One region of the Alteromonas sp. 14N.309.X.WAT.G.H12 genome, then DNA from elsewhere that is predicted to be linked to it. Evidence: predicted binding sites of a transcription regulator. Region 1 holds the regulator's gene; each other region holds the start of a gene.

Evidence for each region. The regulator sigma-54, encoded in region 1, starts transcription at its own class of promoters, with help from an activator protein. The targets are predictions, from matches to a motif close to GTTGGCACGNNNNTNGNNT.
Region 2: the regulator sigma-54 is predicted to act here: its motif matches at 2,368-2,386, upstream of V5298_RS10305 (BON domain-containing protein).
Region 3: the regulator sigma-54 is predicted to act here: its motif matches at 2,833-2,851, upstream of dps (DNA starvation/stationary phase protection protein Dps).
Region 4: the regulator sigma-54 is predicted to act here: its motif matches at 2,193-2,211, upstream of V5298_RS04930 (DUF4168 domain-containing protein).

Annotation. Positions count from the first base shown of each region.
Region 1 is NZ_JBAHZB010000010.1:70-4,904, reverse strand. Features, by position in the region: gene V5298_RS05560 (substrate-binding periplasmic protein) at 1-259, opposite strand, end outside; gene V5298_RS05555 (HPr family phosphocarrier protein) at 419-694, opposite strand; gene rapZ (RNase adapter RapZ) at 691-1,536, opposite strand; gene ptsN (PTS IIA-like nitrogen regulatory protein PtsN) at 1,583-2,026, opposite strand; gene hpf (ribosome hibernation promoting factor) at 2,035-2,322, opposite strand; gene V5298_RS05535 (RNA polymerase factor sigma-54) at 2,350-3,837, opposite strand; gene lptB (LPS export ABC transporter ATP-binding protein) at 3,907-4,632, opposite strand; partial or broken gene V5298_RS05525 (LptA/OstA family protein) at 4,632-4,835, opposite strand, start outside.
Region 2 is NZ_JBAHZB010000031.1:27,888-32,722, forward strand. Features, by position in the region: gene V5298_RS10290 (hypothetical protein) at 1-305, shown strand, start outside; gene V5298_RS10295 (response regulator transcription factor) at 709-1,095, shown strand; gene V5298_RS10300 (endonuclease/exonuclease/phosphatase family protein) at 1,185-2,156, opposite strand; gene V5298_RS10305 (BON domain-containing protein) at 2,423-3,049, shown strand; gene V5298_RS10310 (VacJ family lipoprotein) at 3,673-4,575, shown strand; gene V5298_RS10315 (efflux RND transporter permease subunit) at 4,520-4,835, shown strand, end outside.
Region 3 is NZ_JBAHZB010000136.1:1,022-5,856, reverse strand. Features, by position in the region: gene asnS (asparagine--tRNA ligase) at 1-457, opposite strand, end outside; gene V5298_RS18760 (hypothetical protein) at 729-1,100, shown strand; gene V5298_RS18755 (calcium/sodium antiporter) at 1,110-2,081, opposite strand; gene dps (DNA starvation/stationary phase protection protein Dps) at 2,249-2,767, opposite strand; gene V5298_RS18745 (hypothetical protein) at 3,010-3,276, opposite strand; gene V5298_RS18740 (DUF2937 family protein) at 3,436-3,969, opposite strand; gene bioA (adenosylmethionine--8-amino-7-oxononanoate transaminase) at 3,981-4,835, opposite strand, start outside.
Region 4 is NZ_JBAHZB010000008.1:5,837-10,671, forward strand. Features, by position in the region: gene V5298_RS04925 (class I poly(R)-hydroxyalkanoic acid synthase) at 1-1,680, shown strand, start outside; gene V5298_RS04930 (DUF4168 domain-containing protein) at 1,743-2,141, opposite strand; gene phaR (polyhydroxyalkanoate synthesis repressor PhaR) at 2,366-2,782, shown strand; gene V5298_RS04940 (phasin family protein) at 2,974-3,624, shown strand; gene V5298_RS04945 (phasin family protein) at 3,651-3,998, shown strand; gene V5298_RS04950 (polyhydroxyalkanoate depolymerase) at 4,101-4,835, shown strand, end outside.

The sequences.
Region 1 (4,835 bases):
TTTTGCCTTGGTTAACGTCATGAGCTAGGCGTTTTTCCGGTAAAACTTGGGGTATTAGGGCGTAGTTCATCTTCGAAAGAATGGATTTTAGCAACAAATAATCTTTACCCGCTGCCTGATTTTGATTTTGCAGAACAAAGTAGGGGGGCCATTCTGCACCGCCTAAATACAGGGAGTCCTGCCCATAAACCGATGACAGAGGAAGGAAAAAGAGTAACGGCACCACTAACACCATCGATAAACGATGAACAAAATACATGTTCAGATCCTTGAACTTACGCTGAGCAGTTTAGTGGTTCACTACTTAAGCAAAAGTGAGAGTAGGTTTATTTAGCAATAGAAGTGGCCGGGAAGCAATGGATCAGAGGTTTTCATGGGTTGTATGGGGAAGTATTACCGGTGAGTGACCATAATGCGGTTATTCATCTTCGTTGAATTTTTGGACAATCAAGCTTTCTACCGCATCAAGTGCCGCCTGTGCATCTGGGCCTTCTGATATAATGGTTACCTGCTCACCCTGATGACTTTCCATCATCATTAGCCCTAACACACTGTTTGCATTGGCCGTTTTATCCCCTTTTTGCAAGGTAACTTCGGCATCAAATTGATTCGCCAGTTGTACCAGTTGAGTGGCTGCCCGGGCATGTAAGCCCAGTTTGTTAACAATGGTGACAGATTTTTCTAGGCGCATCATTCTTTTTGCTCTCGATGACGTATTTGCACATCAGAATGGCTCTCCCGCAAGTTCTTAGCTAAGCATTCAGCAACGTAAACACTGCGGTGCTGGCCACCGGTGCAGCCTATGGCAACGGTCACATAGCTTCGATTGTTGCGTTCTAGATGGGGTAACCATGTGGTGATGAGGTTTTGAATTTGATAAATAAATTTGGTAACGATGGGCTGTGAACTTAAAAATACTTGCACAGGCGTGTCTAAGCCAGTGAGATGTTTTAAGTCGGGCTCCCAATGGGGATTAGGTAAGAAACGGGCATCAAACACGTAATCGGCGTCTTTAGGAATGCCATGTTTAAAGCCAAAGGATTCGATAACCAGTACTAAACGCGCGCTTTTTTTACCTAAAATGCGCTCGCGTATGAGTTCGGCAAGCTGGTGGATGCTTAAGGAATCGGTATCAATATTAAGATCTGCCCGTTCCGCAATGGGGGCAAGCAGTTCTTTTTCTGTGAGAATGGCATCGGATAAAGACTTGTTTAATTTGGCCAGTGGATGCAAACGCCGGGTTTCACTGAAGCGCTTCATCAGCATGTCTTCACTGGCATCGATATACACAATGGTAACCGTCCAAGATTCGGGCAAATAATCCAGTATTTCCACTAATTCAGCGGGATCTTTGGGCAGGTTACGAACATCGATGCTCACGGCCACTTGTTCGTATTCGTCGGCGACAGTATGGGTTAAAGCGGGAAGCAGGTTAACGGGGATATTATCAACGCAGTAATATCCCAAATCCTCTAAGGCCCGTAATGCTACAGATTTTCCCGAGCCTGAACGGCCACTTATGATGATCAGATTCACCGTGTCTCTCCTAAATCCGCAGGCAACAAATGTCCTTTTCTATAACTTACTGTAATGCGCGAATAATATCATCATTGGTTTGCGCTTTTCTGATGCTTTTTATGGTTTCTTTGTCGCTGAGTTTTCCCGCCACTGTGGCTAGGGTTTGCAAGTGACCTTCTGTTTGATCATGAGGCACTAACAGGGTGAAAAAAATATCCACAGGTTTATTGTCAATGGCATCAAAGTCTATCGCAGGTGTACTAGTGACAACAATAGCGATAACGTGATCCAACCCTTCTAGTCGACCATGGGGAAGTGCGATGCCGTTGCCAATGCCAGTACTGCCCATTCTTTCTCGGGAAAGCAGACTGCTCAGCACTGTGGCTTCGTCAATGTCAGGGTTATTTTGGGCAGCGATTCCGCTGATAATTTCCAAAATACGCTTTTTACTATTGCACTGGACCGCACATTTAGTGCGGTCCAGGCTTACGATGGCTTGAATATCCATAAGTGACGTTAATGCTTTTTAAGCTTCTCTTTGTGCTTTAATACCTGCCTATCCAGTTTATCAACCATATTGTCTATTGCGGCATACATATCCTGGTTTTCTGAAGAGGCAAACACTTCCGCGCCGCTAAGGTATACTGTAGCTTCTGCTTTTTGATTGAGTTTTTCAACATTTAATATGACGTGCACATTTGATATGTGATCAAAGTGGCGCTCTAATTTGCTGAATTTAGTATCGACATAATTACGCAAAGAGTCAGTGATCTCAACATGACGACCGGTAAGGTTGATTTGCATATTTCGTCTTCCTTATTTTAAGCAGCCCTAAATCAGGCTTTTGCGTTGGTTAGACGGTGGAATCGACAAAGATTCCCGGTATTTTGCTATTGTTCGCCGAGCTACCATAATACCTTGCTCGGCCAACAACGAAGCAATCTTACTATCGCTAAGCGGTTTACTGGGTTTTTCAGCCGCCACTAGCTTTTTAATTAATGCGCGTATTGCCGTTGATGAACATTCGCCACCTGATTCCGTTGCGACGTGGCTGGAGAAAAAGTATTTCAATTCGAAAATGCCCCGTGGGGTATGCATGTATTTTTGCGTGGTTACGCGGGAAATTGTTGATTCATGCATATCCACCATTTCTGCGACATCATTGAGCACCATTGGTTTCATCATTTCCGGTCCGTGCTCAAAAAATCCCATTTGTTGCTGTACGATACAGTTCGCCACCTTCAATAGGGTTTCGTTGCGACTTTCCAGACTCTTTATAAACCATTTCGCTTCTTGCATATGAGAGCGAATAAACTGAGAGTCGCTGCTGTTTTTCGCTTTACGGCTCATGGCCGCATACTGCTGATTAACACTTAATTTAGGTAGACTATCTGGATTAAGTTCCACCACCCATCGTCCGTTTTTCTTCGCCACAGACACATCAGGAATGACATATTCTGGTTCTTTGGTGATAAGGGCGCTACCGGGCCGTGGATTCAATGTTTGTAGTAAACGCATGGCTTCACGAAGTTGATCTTCTTTGAGCCGAGTTTTACGCATTAGTGTTCGATAATCTTTGCTACCGAGTAAATCACAATGGTTCTCCAGCAGCATTTTGGCTTCTTCCAGCCAAGGCGTCTCAGGGGCAAACTGTTTGAGTTGCACAAGCAGGCATTCCTGAGGTGAACGGGAGCCAGAGCCTATGGGATCAAACAATTGGATACGTTTTAGCACGCATTCCACTTCGTCTTCTTCCACCGGTTCTTCGGTTTCGTCACTATTAACGCTTTGCAGAATATCCTCAACGCTAACGGTGAGGTAACCACTTTCATCGATGGAGTCGATAATCGCCAAGGCGATGGCTCGGTCTATTTCTGAAAAGGGCGTCAAGCGCATTTGCCAAAGCAAATGATCCTGAATGTTCTCGGTGGTTTCTCCCTGAAAGATCTGTTCATCATCGCCACCAGAGGAGCCGGATATGCTGGTTGCCGGTGCGGAGGAAGCTGAGATATATTCATCCCAAGTACTGTCTAAGGGTAATTCTTCGGGAAGGTCGTTTTTTTCTAACGCTTCTCCAGTGTCCATACTTTCAGTGGCAGATGCCGATTCCTGAACCGTATCGTCGTTCTCTAAATTATTTTTTTCGCCAACATCGTTGTCGGTACTTTCATCCACTTCTAACAACGGGTTGGAATCCAAGGCTTCTTGAATTTCCTGTTGTAAATCAAGTGTCGACAACTGCAATAATTTGATCGCCTGCTGTAACTGCGGCGTCATTGTAAGTTGTTGGCTAAATTTTAACTGTAACGATGGTTTCATCTACGTCTTATATAACTCTATCAAGGGATACCCAGTATGGGTCACGATTAACCGAATCCGATATCCTAACTATAGCCTGAATTGCTCTCCCAGGTATACATCACGAACCTTTTGATTACTTAATACTTGTTCCGCGGTACCCTGCGCAATGAGCTCGCCATGACTGACGATATAGGCTTCTTCACAAACATCAAGGGTTTCTCGAACATTGTGATCCGTAATAAGGATTCCTATACCTCTGTCACGTAAATGCTGAATAATCTTCTTTATATCATTCACTGAAATTGGATCAACACCAGCGAAGGGCTCATCCAACAAAATAAATTGTGGGTTAGCAGCGAGTGCTCGTGCAATCTCCACCCGACGGCGCTCTCCGCCGGATAAACTCATACCCGTACTATTACGTATATGGTTGATATTAAATTCATCAAGTAGTGAATCCGCTTCGGCTTCACGTTGTTCTTTTTTCAAATCTTTGCGGGTTTGCAGAATCGCCATGATATTCTCATGAACGGTGAGTTTACGGAATATGGATGCTTCTTGTGGTAAGTATCCAATGCCTCTGCGTGCCCTTTCATGCATGGGTTGGTGCGTCAACTCCTGGTCATCGATTTTGATTTTTCCTTTGTCTAAAGGAACCAGCCCCACAATCATATAGAAGGTGGTGGTTTTCCCCGCGCCATTGGGCCCTAACAAGCCCACAATTTGGCCCGTTGATACTGACAAGCTGACATCCCGTACAACCTGGCGGGATTTGTACGATTTAGCTAAATGGGATGCAGACAACGTAGCCATTATTGATTATCTTCCTTGTTATCTTCGTCATTATCATCGTGCTGTCTTTTGCTCTCAATGGTATCGGGTCTAAACACGGTAGTCACGCGTCCTGAAGCGCTTTCGGCCCCCCCGGTGGCAAGTAATTGTTCTTTGCCCATATCATAAGTGATGCTGTCTCCTTGCACCACGCTAGTGTCTTGCTGAATTTGGGCATTGCCGTT
Region 2 (4,835 bases), on a different contig from region 1:
GGATTGCCGAAGGCTGGCCTGCAATTATTGCAACAGATAATGAAATTTGTGTGGTAAGGGATCCCACCAAACGGGAATTTATTTGTGTGCCCATGTCGTTGGTCAATAAGGTTGAACCGGCTTTTATTAAGCCCAATAAAAAAGCCGTAGCACTGATTTTAGACACAGAACAGTTATCTGACGAAGATAAACAACAATTAAGCAAAGCGGTTTGGCCAAGAGAAGACCGGCTTTTGGCGCTAGCACATTTTATTTCCCGAGATAACGCCTGCAGTAAAATCTCTTCATTTTTAGCATTATCGTAAGTCAATCGCCCCTTGTGGGGTTTGCACCAAAGAGCATGTTGTGCACGGAAAGTGACCATCTATGGGGCAAACCAAGGTAAGCCCACCGAGGCGGTTGCGCATTTTTCGTTATAGCACGAAAGTTGTTTTGTTAATTAATTTAATGGTAAGGTTGTCTTACCAATTTTTTTAGCCCTGCATTGGCTTGTATCCAAAGCGTTTTTTTATTCTATGGCCATGGCCGTAAAGAATAGTTAAAAAATGAGCTTGTTGTCGGTAAAGCACGTACCGGTTATATGTCATGTTGGCTTGCAATCTGCTTTAATTGAAATTGATTGTTGTTTTCATGCCTTGAGTTTTCTTTGGCAAGGGGGTTACCCCGTTGGGAAAAACGAGTAAAAGAGTAAAGAAAAACAAGGAGGCAATGATGACCCCACGTATGATATTGCGAATTCTTGTGGTGGAAGATGATCCTGTACTAGCAAGCCCGCTTACCAGCTACATAGCGGGATTAGGCTGGGAAGTGGATTTTGCCGCTAGCGGCAAAATGGCACTGCGTTTTTGCGCCAGGACAGATTATGATGCGATAGTGGTTGATGAAGCTATGCCAGATTTATCGGGTATAGAAATCTGTAACAAAATTAAAGCACAATCAGATACACCGGTTTTACTCATGGCCTCTAAGGGCCAGAATAGCCAAGTAATGCGGTGTAACGCCGATGATTGTGTTGTTGATCCCAGTGATTATCGAGAAATTGCTCACCGATGTCAGCATCTTAATGTACGGGAAAAGCTGTCCATTTCTGCCTAACAGTGCGTGGGACATTATCTTCTTTTCGGTTTAAAGGTGCTTGCGCACTTTTAAACATATCCTTTCGTGTGTTTATCGCTCTCCAGCGTCTATTTTTTTCTTAGTAATTGTAATTGGGTAAATAGTGGAAAGTGGTCAGAGCCATAGCCTGCTAGCCGTTCAATTTTTACCAACTGGAAGTCATTGCTGTGAAATACGTGATCCAACGGCCAGCGAATGATGGGGTATTTAGCATGGAAGGTATTGAAAAAGCCTCTGCCGATCCGGGGATCTTGTGCGCCACTGATTTTACGAAAAAGCCGGGTTGTGGGGGACCAGGCAACATCGTTGAGATCACCGGTAACAATCACCGGCCCCCCTTGCTTGGCAAATTCCTGTCCAATGATTTTGAGTTCTTTATCCCGAGGTGCAGCAGTTTCATTTTCTGTTGGGCTAGGGGGCTTGGGATGGACAAAATAGAGTTTTACCCTTTCACCGGCAATCTCAAGGCTGACTTCCATGGACGGCACATCCGATTCCACAATAAACCTTAACTTTTCTTCGGCAAAAGGCTTTCTACTAAACACATGCATACCGTATAGATTTTCCAGGGGGCAGGCCATTCTGTGTGGATATTGCGCTTCTAAGGGACTAAGACCTTGCTCCCACTTTTTATTGGTTTCCAGCGTTACCAGGATGTCGGGCTGGTACTGATTGACGAGGTTAATTAACCCCTGGAAATTATCGTTGGGCATATATACGTTGCTGGTAAGAATACTGATTGTGTCATCCTTGTTTGTGTCGTGAGTTTGTTTTACCTGCTTGGGCCATAAGAGGGTATAGGGTAAAACCCACGCCAGTTGATAGCCTAATGCCACTAGTAAAACGAGCTGCATTGACATGGAAAGCATAGGGTAGGTGTGGTAATAAATGCACCAGGTAAGGGTAACAGCGGTGTAAATGAATGCCAGTTGAACCCGGGGAAATTCCCATACACGAATAAGCCAATGCTTGCCCGGTAGATGGGGAGCAACAGTGGTGAATAAGCAAAACACAGTGACCACACACAGGAATATCATCATTACTTCAATCTCGATTAGTCGTTAGGCAGGTTTTAACGCAGACCTTCTTCTATAGCCTATAAGCCTTAGTTACGATCACTTTTTTCATGCACGGTGCCCTTTGCAACCAGACCGGGTAAATACTACCTGGGCTTACGAAATCTTTGCACGGTAACCACCAACATATAAATAAGAAAATGGTAAATTTGCTTTAATATCAGCTGCTTATGTGGTTGGCATGTTAATGGCTTTAATCGGTATGCATTGTTAACGAAGGAGAACGAAACATGAAACGTTCAATTTTATCTTTATTAGTAGCAGGTACACTGGCAACAACGGTCCATGCAGGCTCGATGAATGATGATAACGCATGGGAAGAAGGTGCGAAAGATGCGTGGATAGACGGTAAAGCAGAGGCCACATTGTTGTTTAATGGCAATCTTAATTCCTTTGAAATTAATACCGATGTTCAAAACGGCAAGGTTATTTTAACCGGCAAAGTGGAAAACTCTGTAGACAAAAAGCTGGCAGAGGAACTGGTAGCGAATATCGATGGCGTAGCGGATGTTGATAATCAATTAACGGTTATGGAAGACAGGTCATCCATGGTGGATGATGACGCCAACGACATGGATCATCCTAACGTGGTAGCCGATAGTGAGGATGAAACCAGTACTTTAACGGATGCAAAAATTGCCACCGTGATAAAAACCCGGTTACTTATGGATACGGATATTTCAGGGTTCGATATTGATGTTGATGTGGAAGACGGGAACGTCACCCTTTCAGGCACGGTGGACTCCGATGCTCAACGAGATTTAGCACTCGAAATTGCTAAAAACGCGTCAGATGTTAAAGATGTCATTAATAGTCTGACGGTGGCTGAGCAACAAACGGCAATGGAAAGCGAATAGATGTCCATTTCATTGTTGATAAAATTAGCGCCCGTGGGCGCTTTTTTTGTGTATTAACGAGAGAATGTAACAGGATATGTCACTTATAGAAGGTGAAGAGCTAACCTGTTCTTGTGATTTATAGGAAAGAAAAATAATATGAAGCTATTCAAAACTAAACCTAGACCAGAACCTTCAACCCATTTTGAATATCGACTTCGAGCCCAACCTGTTTATAACTGGTTTGATCGGTACAAGAAAACAAAGTCACCCCAGACTACCACGCCCTCACCGCGCTTTTCAGACGCTGGCAGTCAGTAGTCGCCTCCGGCAATACCTTCTTTTTGGGCGCGTGGTTATGCGCATTCTATCTCATCATTGATTAAACGCCGTAACCGGTGTGTTTTATTTTCAAAACATCCATGGTTACGGCGGGTTCTCTTGTTTTATTGGCAATGGTTTTTACTCGGTGCAATAAGCCGCCGAAACGTCTCTTAGGTGGTGGATTTTTAAAATTCATTAACAATCTATTGAGCATAATTGTCAGTTAGTACGTAAGCATCCCAAGAGCAATCGGCTCGATAAATTAGGATGATGCATTTGTCCATGCGAAAACATTCCAAAGCATTATGAAAGGATGACTAATGGCAGTTATGCAAGTTTATAAACAGATCTTGATTGGCGGTTTGGTTTTGATGTTGGTGGCATGTGCGAGTAAGCCGGAACAAGGTCAAACCGCCCAAAGTATAGAACTGTCAGCCAAGGAGCCGGCTTCTGAGTCTCCCGCAAATACACTGTCAAAAGGTAAGGCTGTTACCATTGAAACAAGTCAAGGCAGCTTGGACGTATCGCCTACGGTGGTCAGTGTGGCCGATGAACAACAGGATGATCCAACCGGTGAGGTGGTATACAACGATCCCTTAGAAGGCGTAAATCGCGCGATTTTCTCGTTTAATGATTTTTCCTATCGGTATGCCCTTTTACCGATTAGCGATGGTTATCGGTATGTGGTGCCAAGCAGTGTCAGAGACAAAATTGGTAACGCCTTTGATAACCTTCGGGAACCGTTAAATTTGCTGAACAATACCTTTGCCGGTGAATTTAGTGAGGCAGGAAGTAATCTTGGACGCTTTCTCATTAACTCCACCGTGGGGTTGTTGGGGCTGTTTGATCCCGCCACAGACTGGTTTCATATTGCGCCTGAGAAGCAAACCATCGCTAACACGTTACAGCACTACGACATTAGCGCCGGTCCGTATCTGGTTTTGCCAATATTGGGGCCTAGTGATTCCCGAGGGGCTTTTTCCACCATAACCGAAGGCGTGATCCATCCGGTAAACTACGTTGCCGATCCTCCTGAAACTTACCAAATACGCATTGTCGACGGCATCGATGATTTTTCCAGCCAGTCAGATATCTATCGGTCGCTCTATGAACAGGCCGACGATCCATACCTTTATTTTAGAAATCAGTACATTCAGGGGCAACGCCGTGACGAACTTTTCGAACTTAGCGAACAACAACAAGATAACCGCGATAATCAGTAAGGGGATCGTTAAGTACCGTTGGTTAATCATCCTTGCTTTTGTTTTGCTCGGTGGTGGGCTTGCCCCTTTTATTGGGCAATTTAAAATTGATGCCTCCGCCGACACCTTGCTGGTGAAAGATAACAAACTGTATATTCAAAGCCAGGTGGCCAATGAAACTTTCTCGCCGGAAGAATTTATACTTGTGGCTTACGTACCCAAAAACCATGGGTTGTTTAGTCGACAAACCTTCGACGATATTGAATTATTATCACAAAAGT
Region 3 (4,835 bases), on a different contig from region 1:
CGTGGAAAAAGCGATGAATAGCCTGGGATAAACAGTTGCGTACCCGGGTTACCGCACCGATAACGTTGGTGCGAGGGCGCAAATGGGCATACTCACGCAAGTATTCAATGGAATGGCGTTTGGCGGCCATCGGATAAGTATCCGGGTTTTCAACCCAGCCTAAAATGTCAACGGACAAGGCTTCTAATTCAACATCTTGACCTTGACCTTGGGAGGGTTTGACTTTGCCTTCCACGGCAAGGGAACAGCCAGCAGTCAGGCGTTGGATATCTGCGTAATTTGACAGAGAATTTAACGCGATTACTTGAACGGGATTAAAGCAACTACCATCATGTAGAGCAATAAAAGAAAGTCCGGCTTTTGAGTCGCGGCGAGTACGCACCCAACCTTTGACTGTCACCGTTTCGCCAACTGCGTACTTACCTTCAAGCACGTCGACAACGGGCGCATGCGTCATTTGAATGTCTCCATCTTACCTATTGAAATAATTTGTTTTATTTGAGAATTGTGAAAAAAATAACTCAAAATTGCTAAAAGACACGTTAAGATTGCCGTTAATAGGTTTACGCAACTGCCCCTGTCAATACAAGGGAAAATCAGTGAAATTCCTCTTGCAGTGGTGCAGTAGGTATCCAAAGTGTCTAGTCATACGTATAAAACGAAGGGCTAGTATACTGATTCAGAAACGGGATACCAGCGAACTTTCTTTAACGATGAGCATATTTATCATGAATTCGGTAAATCAGGATAGACGCCAAAAGCCACGGGGAAAAGATGGGCTGTATCGTTTTATTGTCGCAATTAACCTAACTTGCTGGCTGTTACTTGTGTGTGCGCTGGTGGTGTTTCATTTTGCTCGCCCGGATTTCATCTCGGGTGTGCAAACCTATTGGGGCGTACAAGGCCGAACCACCTGGTCAGCACAACACGTAGAAGCATTGGTGATGCTACTGCAAATCAGTTTGGGGTTAACCTTATTTACTATGTTTATTCGTGCCCGGCGCACCCGCCGCCAAGAAGACCATTTCGGTGTTAATTTATTTATTCTGGCGGGCATTTCACTGGTTAGCTTACTGACCCTCAATTTAAACGTTTTGTAACAGGGCAAGCTAACTAATAAATGACGATTGGATAAGATACCAGGTGTAAAGGAGATAGCCCAACACCAAAATCCCGCCTTCCAGTCGGTTTAACCTTCCTGGACCCTTTATACCAATACAAAACACAAACAGGGCAATTGAAGTGCCTACCATAATTAGAACATCACGATAGAAAAAGCTCGACTCTACTACCATGGGTTGAATGGTGCCGGCAATTCCCACCACCGCGAGGGTGTTGAACATATTGGAGCCAATCACGTTGCCTAAGGCCATTTCGTGTTCGCCTTTTTTAACCGCCATCAGGGATGAGGCCAATTCAGGCAGTGACGTGCCAAGGGCAATAATGGTTAACCCGATAATGGTGTCGCTGACACCAAATTGCGTGGCAATTTCCACTGCGCCCCAGACTAAAATCCGTGAACTGGCAACTAATAAAGCCAGACCGGCCAAGAGCCAGATAAGGTTAGTTTTAACCGAGGATTCTTCACTGTTAATTTGTTCGCTGTATTCAGCGGCCAGATTATCGCTGCCACCTTTTAAACCCGTCCATATGCTCCATCCCATCAGCAGGATAAATAAGCCTAGCAGTGAAAAGGCATCGTCTTTCGAAACGTTAAGATCAAGCAATTGCCAGCTGGCGAAAAAGGTCAGACCAAGGAGAATGGGCAGTTCCCGCCGGATGATATCGGAACGGACTGCGATGGGACTAAAAACCGCAGTGAGACCTAAAACCAAAGCAATGTTAGCAATGTTAGAGCCGTATGCGTTCCCCAGCGCAATGCCAGAATTGTCCTGAAGCGCGGCAAAGATTGAAACGATGATTTCTGGGGCAGAGGTGCCAAATCCAATGATCAGCATGCCGATAAGCAGAGGCGATAAGCCGAAGTGTTTTGCTAACCCCGCCGAGCCATCAACGAATTTCCCCGCACTCCATAATAAAACGGCTAATCCCGCGACGATGGCAATAGAAGCTAGGAGCATAGGTATTCCTCAGACAAAGCAGTAATTTCTCGTGGCTAAACTACCACAAAATCCAGCAGGTTTTACAGAAAATTACGTCTGAGTTGCGCGCCCAAAAGGCGTTTAAGCCTTTTTGGCGCTTTAAGGGAAGGTTAGTTTGTTGTTAGCGATGGATGCTAAGGGGTTGTTTACTTATCGGTGTTCAATGAACCGGTTGCAGATTCGATGTGCGCGCGAACAAACCACTGGAATTGCTCCAGTTGGGCAAGTTGGCCGGTGATGATATCTTCCGATACCGGGTCGATTTCTGACAGTGTTTCGATGGCTTTTCTGTGATCGCCATTGATACCGTTGTATACCGCATCTAAGGAAACAAGATGGTCGCTGACCATGCCCTTGCCAATGGCGTAATCGTCCCAGCTTCGTCCATCAACAATGGCTTTGGGTGTGCCTTTTGGCACGCCACCGAGGGTGGCAATACGTTCAGCAAGGGTATCGGTCATTTCCCGTACCGTCTCCACCTGGGGATCCAGCATTTCGTGCACACCAATAAAATTGGCACCCACCACATTCCAATGAATATGTTTTAGCGTAAGTTGCAGGTCAAGTAGGGCAACAAGACGTTGTTGTAACGTTTGTACAGTGCTTTTTGCCTCATCGTTGGTGAGACCCGGTGCGGTGAATTCAGCCATAGTATGATTGCTCATAATTTCTCCTAAGATTGTGAATATCTGCAGTCGTTGATTCAACCACAAAGACAGTAAGTAAAGAGGAGCAATGGCTGTGCCATTGAAATAAATTATTAAAAACTGTTTATATTCAATAGCTTGAGTTTTTAACGGCGAGGTTTTTTGCCAAGGTGAGGATGGCGGGTTTAGGTAAAAATTGCAAAACCCTGTAAGAAATATACTTTTAACCGGCAGCATAATCATATACTGCCGGTTTACACTTATCGGCCGATTTTTTGATTAAAATCACGCAGGGTATGAACGAGGTTTGATAATTCTTTTGCGCTGCCTTCAAACAAAGAGGGCTTAGAAAAAGATGCGCCTTTTCGGGCCATGGTAAAGGCTTCGCGAATATCAAAGGCGGCGGTACGTTCTACCAGTCGATGCCATTCATCTTGCAGTGAAAGGGGGATTGCATGCCGTTTGGCGATAATATTGTCTCTTATTTGCAACAGTTGCCCAATGAGTAACGTATTTTCATTCAACATAACAATCACCTTTTTTCGGTTGTTGATTGGAAAAATCCTTTTATATCAAGCGCAAATAAATTGAAGTGAGCCACGCGCAAGATATTGGATGGGTATCATAATGGGAATTATTGCAACATGAGTGCCAACAAAATGTTCACCGTGCTAGTAACAACGGGCCTAACTAATTCGTAGCCGTTGTTTACGCTGCTTGTGCCAGGCGTATGCGGTTTTGCAGCCCCAAAAAGGAGCCAGTAAGAGACTGTTTAGTAGTAGCGCCAACAGCAAACTGTATATCACTGAGTTGATAGTTAATGGCAGCGCCGGGGTAAAGTTTTCTAGTACCTGTGACAAGGTGGCAGATCTGCGAGGTGAGAAAATATAACCTACGCGCTGAAAATAATTCCCGTGTTGCAAAATAGCCAGCCCTTTTTCGGTGTCAGTTAACGTGCGTAATAACTGGGCTTTTGCTTGGGCATCTTGCCTAACGATAGGATCGCTATTTTCACTTAGGTGGGTGATCAGCGAATCGGTTGAGGCAAAGCCGTACTGGGCTGCCAGCGCGTCTAACTGGGCGACTTGCTGGCGGGTGGCCTCATAAAAACCGGCTAGGTATTGGCGGTAATGATCGAACAGGACAGGTATTTGCAATGATGCAATGAACAAGGTGGCAAACAGGATCTTATCCACAAAGCGTGCAAGTAATTGCATCATTAACCCTCGGGTTACAGGCTTGCCAGAATCTCGTAGATCCCGCTCGTTAGCCTGCTCAGTTGGTGTTGTGAAATAATATACGGTGGCATGATGTAAATCAGTTTACCAAAGGGGCGGATCCATATCCCTTTTTCCACACATTGCTTTTGTATACGGCCCACATCCACAGGCGATCGGGTTTCCACCACGCCGATAGCGCCAAGTATGCGAACATCTTGTACAACGGACAATTGGCGGCACACCGCCAGCTCGGCATTAAGTTGGGTTTCGATGGCCGCTACCTGTTCACGCCAAGAATCCTCACGAATAATGCTCAAACTGGCATTGGCTACTGCACACGCTAACGGGTTACCCATAAAGGTGGGACCATGCATGAATACGCCCGGTTCCCCCTGACAGACTCCTTGGGCTACATCTTCGGTACACAAGGTGGCCGCTAATGTCATGTAGCCGCCCGTTAATGCTTTTCCTAAACACATGATATCAGGGCTGATTTGGGCATGATCACAACCAAATAATTTCCCCGTGCGGCCAAATCCCGTGGCTATCTCATCGCAAATTAAAAGGACGTCATAGGCATCACAAAGTTGTCGGCATCGTTTTAAGTATTCCGGATGATAAATACGCATGCCGCCAGCCCCTTGAACAATCGGCTCGATGATCAAGGCTGCCAGTTCGTGATGGTGGCGCTCGAATAATTCTTGTAAAGGCAGAATGTCATCTTCGCTAAAGGTTTGATCAAACCGGGTTTGGGGTGCGGGGGCAAATACCTGTTTGTTTAACACACCGCTAAACAAACTGTGCATACCATTGATGGGATCGCACACCGACATAGCCGCGAAGGTATCGCCGTGATAACCATTACG
Region 4 (4,835 bases), on a different contig from region 1:
AGCAGCGAGGAGACCGCCGCCATGTTTGACCCAGAAAAACTGGGCGCCCTGCTTTCCGGTGATGCCGTGGAAGTAGACTCAGCCAAACTGATTCAAACGCAAATGGATTTTATGCGTCAGCAAAACCAACTCTGGCAACAAGCCACAAAAGCCATGTTAGGCGAGCAATCGCATCCAGTGGTGGAAGAAGAAAAAGGCGATCGCCGTTTTGCCCATTCTGACTGGCAAGACAACCCCGTATTCAGTTACATGAAGCAAGCCTACCTGATTAACTCTAAAATGCTACAAAGCATGATTTCTTCCATGCATTTTAAAGATCCCAAATCAGAAGAGCAGGTAAAATTTTACACACGGCAATACATCAATTCTGTCTCCCCCACTAACTACCTGTTATCGAACCCTGAAGTCTGTGAAGAAATCCTCAAGACCAAAGGGCAAAATATGGTCAAGGGCATTGAAAACTTCATGCGGGACTTGGAAAAGAGTCCTTTAGAAGCCTTTAAGATCACCCAAACCGATATGGATGCCTTTACCTTGGGCGAAAACCTGGCCACCACCGAAGGTCAGATAGTCTATCAAAATGAACTGATGCAACTGATTCACTATACGCCGAAGAATGGGAAGACCTATGCAACCCCATTGCTCTGCGTTCCTCCATTTATTAACAAATATTACATTCTTGATTTAGAAGAGAAAAAATCTGTCGTCAAAGGGTTAGTGGATGCCGGTTTTTCCGTTTTTATGATTTCATGGGTGAATCCTGATGCCTCATTGGCCGATGAAGATTTTGTCGATTACATGAAAAAAGGCCCTGTTGAAGCCTTAGATGTGGTGTGTGACATCACGGGAAGAAAAAAGGTACATCTGGCCGGTTTCTGTGTTGGCGGCACATTATTGAGCATGGCGAGTGCGTATTTACGTGCGAAAAAAGATGAACGTATCGAATCCTTAACCCTGCTAACCACGCTGCTAGATTTTAGTGAACCGGGAGAAATCGGCAATTACTTAACCGAAGACGCGTTACCCATTATGGAACAAAACGCCGATATGAAAGGGGTTTATGATGGACGGATCTTAGGGTTAAGTTTCAGTTTACTCAGAGAAAACAACCTGTTCTGGTCATATTTCATAAACAACTATTTAAAAGGGAAAGATCCTGCGGCCTTCGATATCCTCTACTGGAACAGCGACGCCACTAACATCACTGCCTCCTGCTTTAAGCAGTACGTACGCACCATGTATTGGGAAAACAAGCTAAAAGATCCTGGTGGTATTGTCATCGACGACATTCCCATTAATCTGGCCGACATTGATGTGCCCGTTTTCTTCCTTTCAACGCTGGCTGATCATATTGTGTTGTGGCAAGGGGCATACAAAGGGACCAAACTGGTGAGCGGTGATGTAGAGTTTGTACTTGCAGGTTCTGGTCATTTAGCCGGTGTCATTAACCCACCAGAAACGGGGAAATACCCTCACTGGACCAACGCCTCGTTGCCAGACACGCCCAGTGAATGGTTTGATGGCGCAACAAAGCATGAGGGTTCTTGGTGGCCATATTGGCATAAGTGGCTACAAAATCACCGGAAAACCAAGGTAAATGCCCCTCAACCCGGCAGTCACGAAGGTTATCCGGCCATTGAAGTGGCGCCGGGCAGTTATGTGAAAAAACAACTAGGTTAAGGGTTAAGACCGGGCGTAAATCAACTTTTTACGCCCATTTTGATGGAAAATCCGGCTAACAATTACGATTCTTCATTGCTTGCTTTAGCAATAGACAGCACCCGTTGACGCAGTTTTTCATCGGTTTGCACTTGCTGTGCGATGGTGGTGTAAGTTTCTACTTCCAGGCCAGTTTTTTCAATTTCTGCAACCATTTCATCTTGGGCGGCCTGCTGAATTTTCTGTATTTTCTCCGCGCTGATATCACCGCTAAGTTCAGACTGATATTTATCTGCGACATCACTGACTGCGCTCATGGCCATGGTGAATTTTTCTAACGTTGCATCATCATAGCTTTGTGCCTGTATCATAGGTTCATCTGCTTCTGCCATGGTGTCAGTATCCTGAGCAGCCTGTGCACCAAAGCTGATTGAGGAAGCCACAGCAAAACTCAGTACTAACGATTTAAGAAATGTAGACATAATATTCTCCAGTTAATTCGGAAAAGCCCTTCTGGGCGCTCCCAGCCTATACAGCGATTACCATGCCAATGATGTTAAATCGTTTTAATACAGTGCATTAGCTCCTCACACTAGGATCCGCGTCCTGTTTTCCCCTTTAGAGTGTCGCTAATTTTCACACCCGCAAGTTGCCACACAAGGTGATAGTGCGCTACTCTCAATGGCCAAACCAAGGAGGTAACATTATGATCACCATAAAAAAATATCCGAATCGCCGACTGTACGATACCTCCCGTAGCCAATACGTGAATATCGATTACATTAAGACCCTGATCAATGAACGTGAAGATTTTCAGGTAATTGATTCAAAAACAGAAAATGACATAACCAAATCCTTATTGCTGCAAATCATCAGTGAGTCGGAAGCCAACGAAAATCAGTCGTTGCTCACCAATACCCTGCTTAAACAACTGATTCGATACTACGACACCGACATGCAATCTTATCTGCGCCAATATCTTGAACAATCCTTAGTCACCTTTATTGATCAGCAAGATCAGGTACAAGGTATGATGAAAAACATGATTGAAAACACGCCCTTCGGTTTGTTTAACAAGATCGTAGAGCAAAATATGGAAGCCTGGAAAAAGTCCCAGAAGTAGCCTCCACGCCTCCTACACCGCGATATACTGCACTGCAGCATAAAAACCACTATGCTTATTATTTTAAAGTCTAAGCTTTTTTGCTGCAGCGCAACAATTCTAGTTGACCTTCGTCCCCACATTGACTAATATCTAACCAATCCTGCTGCGGTGCAGCAAAATCTTTAAGCGTAAATGGTCGGGAGAAAGGCATGTTTGGCAAGTTTTCAGAGCAGCTAAAAAGTACCAGTAAACCGGTACACACTATGTTTGCCGTAAATACGAAAACACTGGAAAGTTTATCTCAGCATCAAACAACACTATTTACGGGGCTGCTAAGTGACGGGGTGCGTTATATGAACGCCGTTGCCAAGCAATCGGAATTAAAAGGCGTACTCAGTGCCAATACCGAACTTGCTGAATCAGTAAGAGAGCGTATGGCCAGTGCATCGAAAGAGACATACTCAACACTCAATGCCATGAGAGAAGAGATGGCCGAGGCAATGAAAGCCTCCTTGTCGATGCCACAAGAGGCCATCACCCCGGTTGCCGAAAAAGCCGCCACCCCCAAAAAAGCACCCGTAGCCAAAGCGACACCGGCAAAAAAAGCCACCAAGGCCGCCCCCGCAGCGCCTAAAAAAGCAGCGCCAGCGGCTGAGAAACAAACCGCGAGTGCCGCAGCCGAACCGGAAAAAGCAGTAGCCGAGACCAAAAAAGCGGCCCCAGCGGCTAAAGAAAAAGCCCCTGTGGCAAGTGCCGAAACGAAAGCAAAAACTACGACGACTGCCGCTAAGAAACCAACAACACGGACTCGCCGCACGACGGCGAAAAAGCCGGCGACGACAACAAAATCAACTGATTAACTTTACTACGAAACTGGAGACAGACAATGTTTGAACAAATGAACGAACAAATGAAAACTGCAATGAAGCCTGTAACTGACCTTGCGACGCTAAATATGAGCACTATGCAAGATCTGGCCGAAAAGCAAAACGCGCTGTATAAATCACTGTTGTCTGAAGGCATGTCTTATTTTGAAAAAGCCTCTCAGCAAAAAGATTTAATGAGTTTGGCAGAAACCAACAAAGCCTATGTTGAATCAATGCAGGAAACGATGGCTGACGTGGCGAAGAGCTCTTATGCTGTGATCACTGAAGCGCAGCAAAAAGCCGGCGAAATGCTCAAAGGATTAAGCGACGAAATGACCGCTAAATTCCAAGAAGCAGCAAAGGCTTAATGGCTTTACAAGGCGACCCCGGTCGCCTTGATTCCTCTCTTGTTATGAACCTTTTATTCCCCATTAGGCCCTAGCCCCAGTCAGTTTTTGAGGATTAACGTAATGAATTATCAAGCATACGATTATTTTACCCGCGGCACGTATATCATGCATGAGGGCTTCAGTCTGCTGAATGATATTACGAACCATCCTTCCAATCTTTTCGCCCATACCATCCCCGGTCGCATTACCCGCGCTACGCTGGAAACTGCCATGCGACTGACTCAACGCTACGAAAAGCTGGGGTTTAATATTGATGAAATTAAAATCAATAATAAACGCGTTAAGGTAAAAGAAGAGATAGCCATTAGTAAGCCGTTTTGCGAAGTTATCCATTTTAATCGCATGGGCGTTAAAGACGATCATAAAGTATTGTTAGTGGCTCCTCTTTCAGGCCATTTTGCCACCTTGCTAAAAGGCACGGTAGAAGCCTTATTGCCGGACCACGAAATTTATGTCACCGATTGGACCGATGCCCGGGAAGTGCCATTAGATGAAGGCCCCTTTACCTTTGACTGTTATGTCAGTTACTTAATCGACTTTATGGAACAGTTGGGTCCCAATACCCACCTAATGGCAATATGCCAACCCACAGTGCAAGCACTTATTGCCACCGCCGTATTGGCCGAACGCAAAAGTGAGGCTGTCCCCAAAACCCTAACACTGATGGCTGGCCCCATAGACTGTTCGAAAAATCCGACCCGGGTCAATGAATTTTCCCAGAAACACCCCATGAGTTGGTTTAAAAATGTGGCCATTATGACCGTGCCAAACGGGTATCCCGGTGAAGGCAGACAA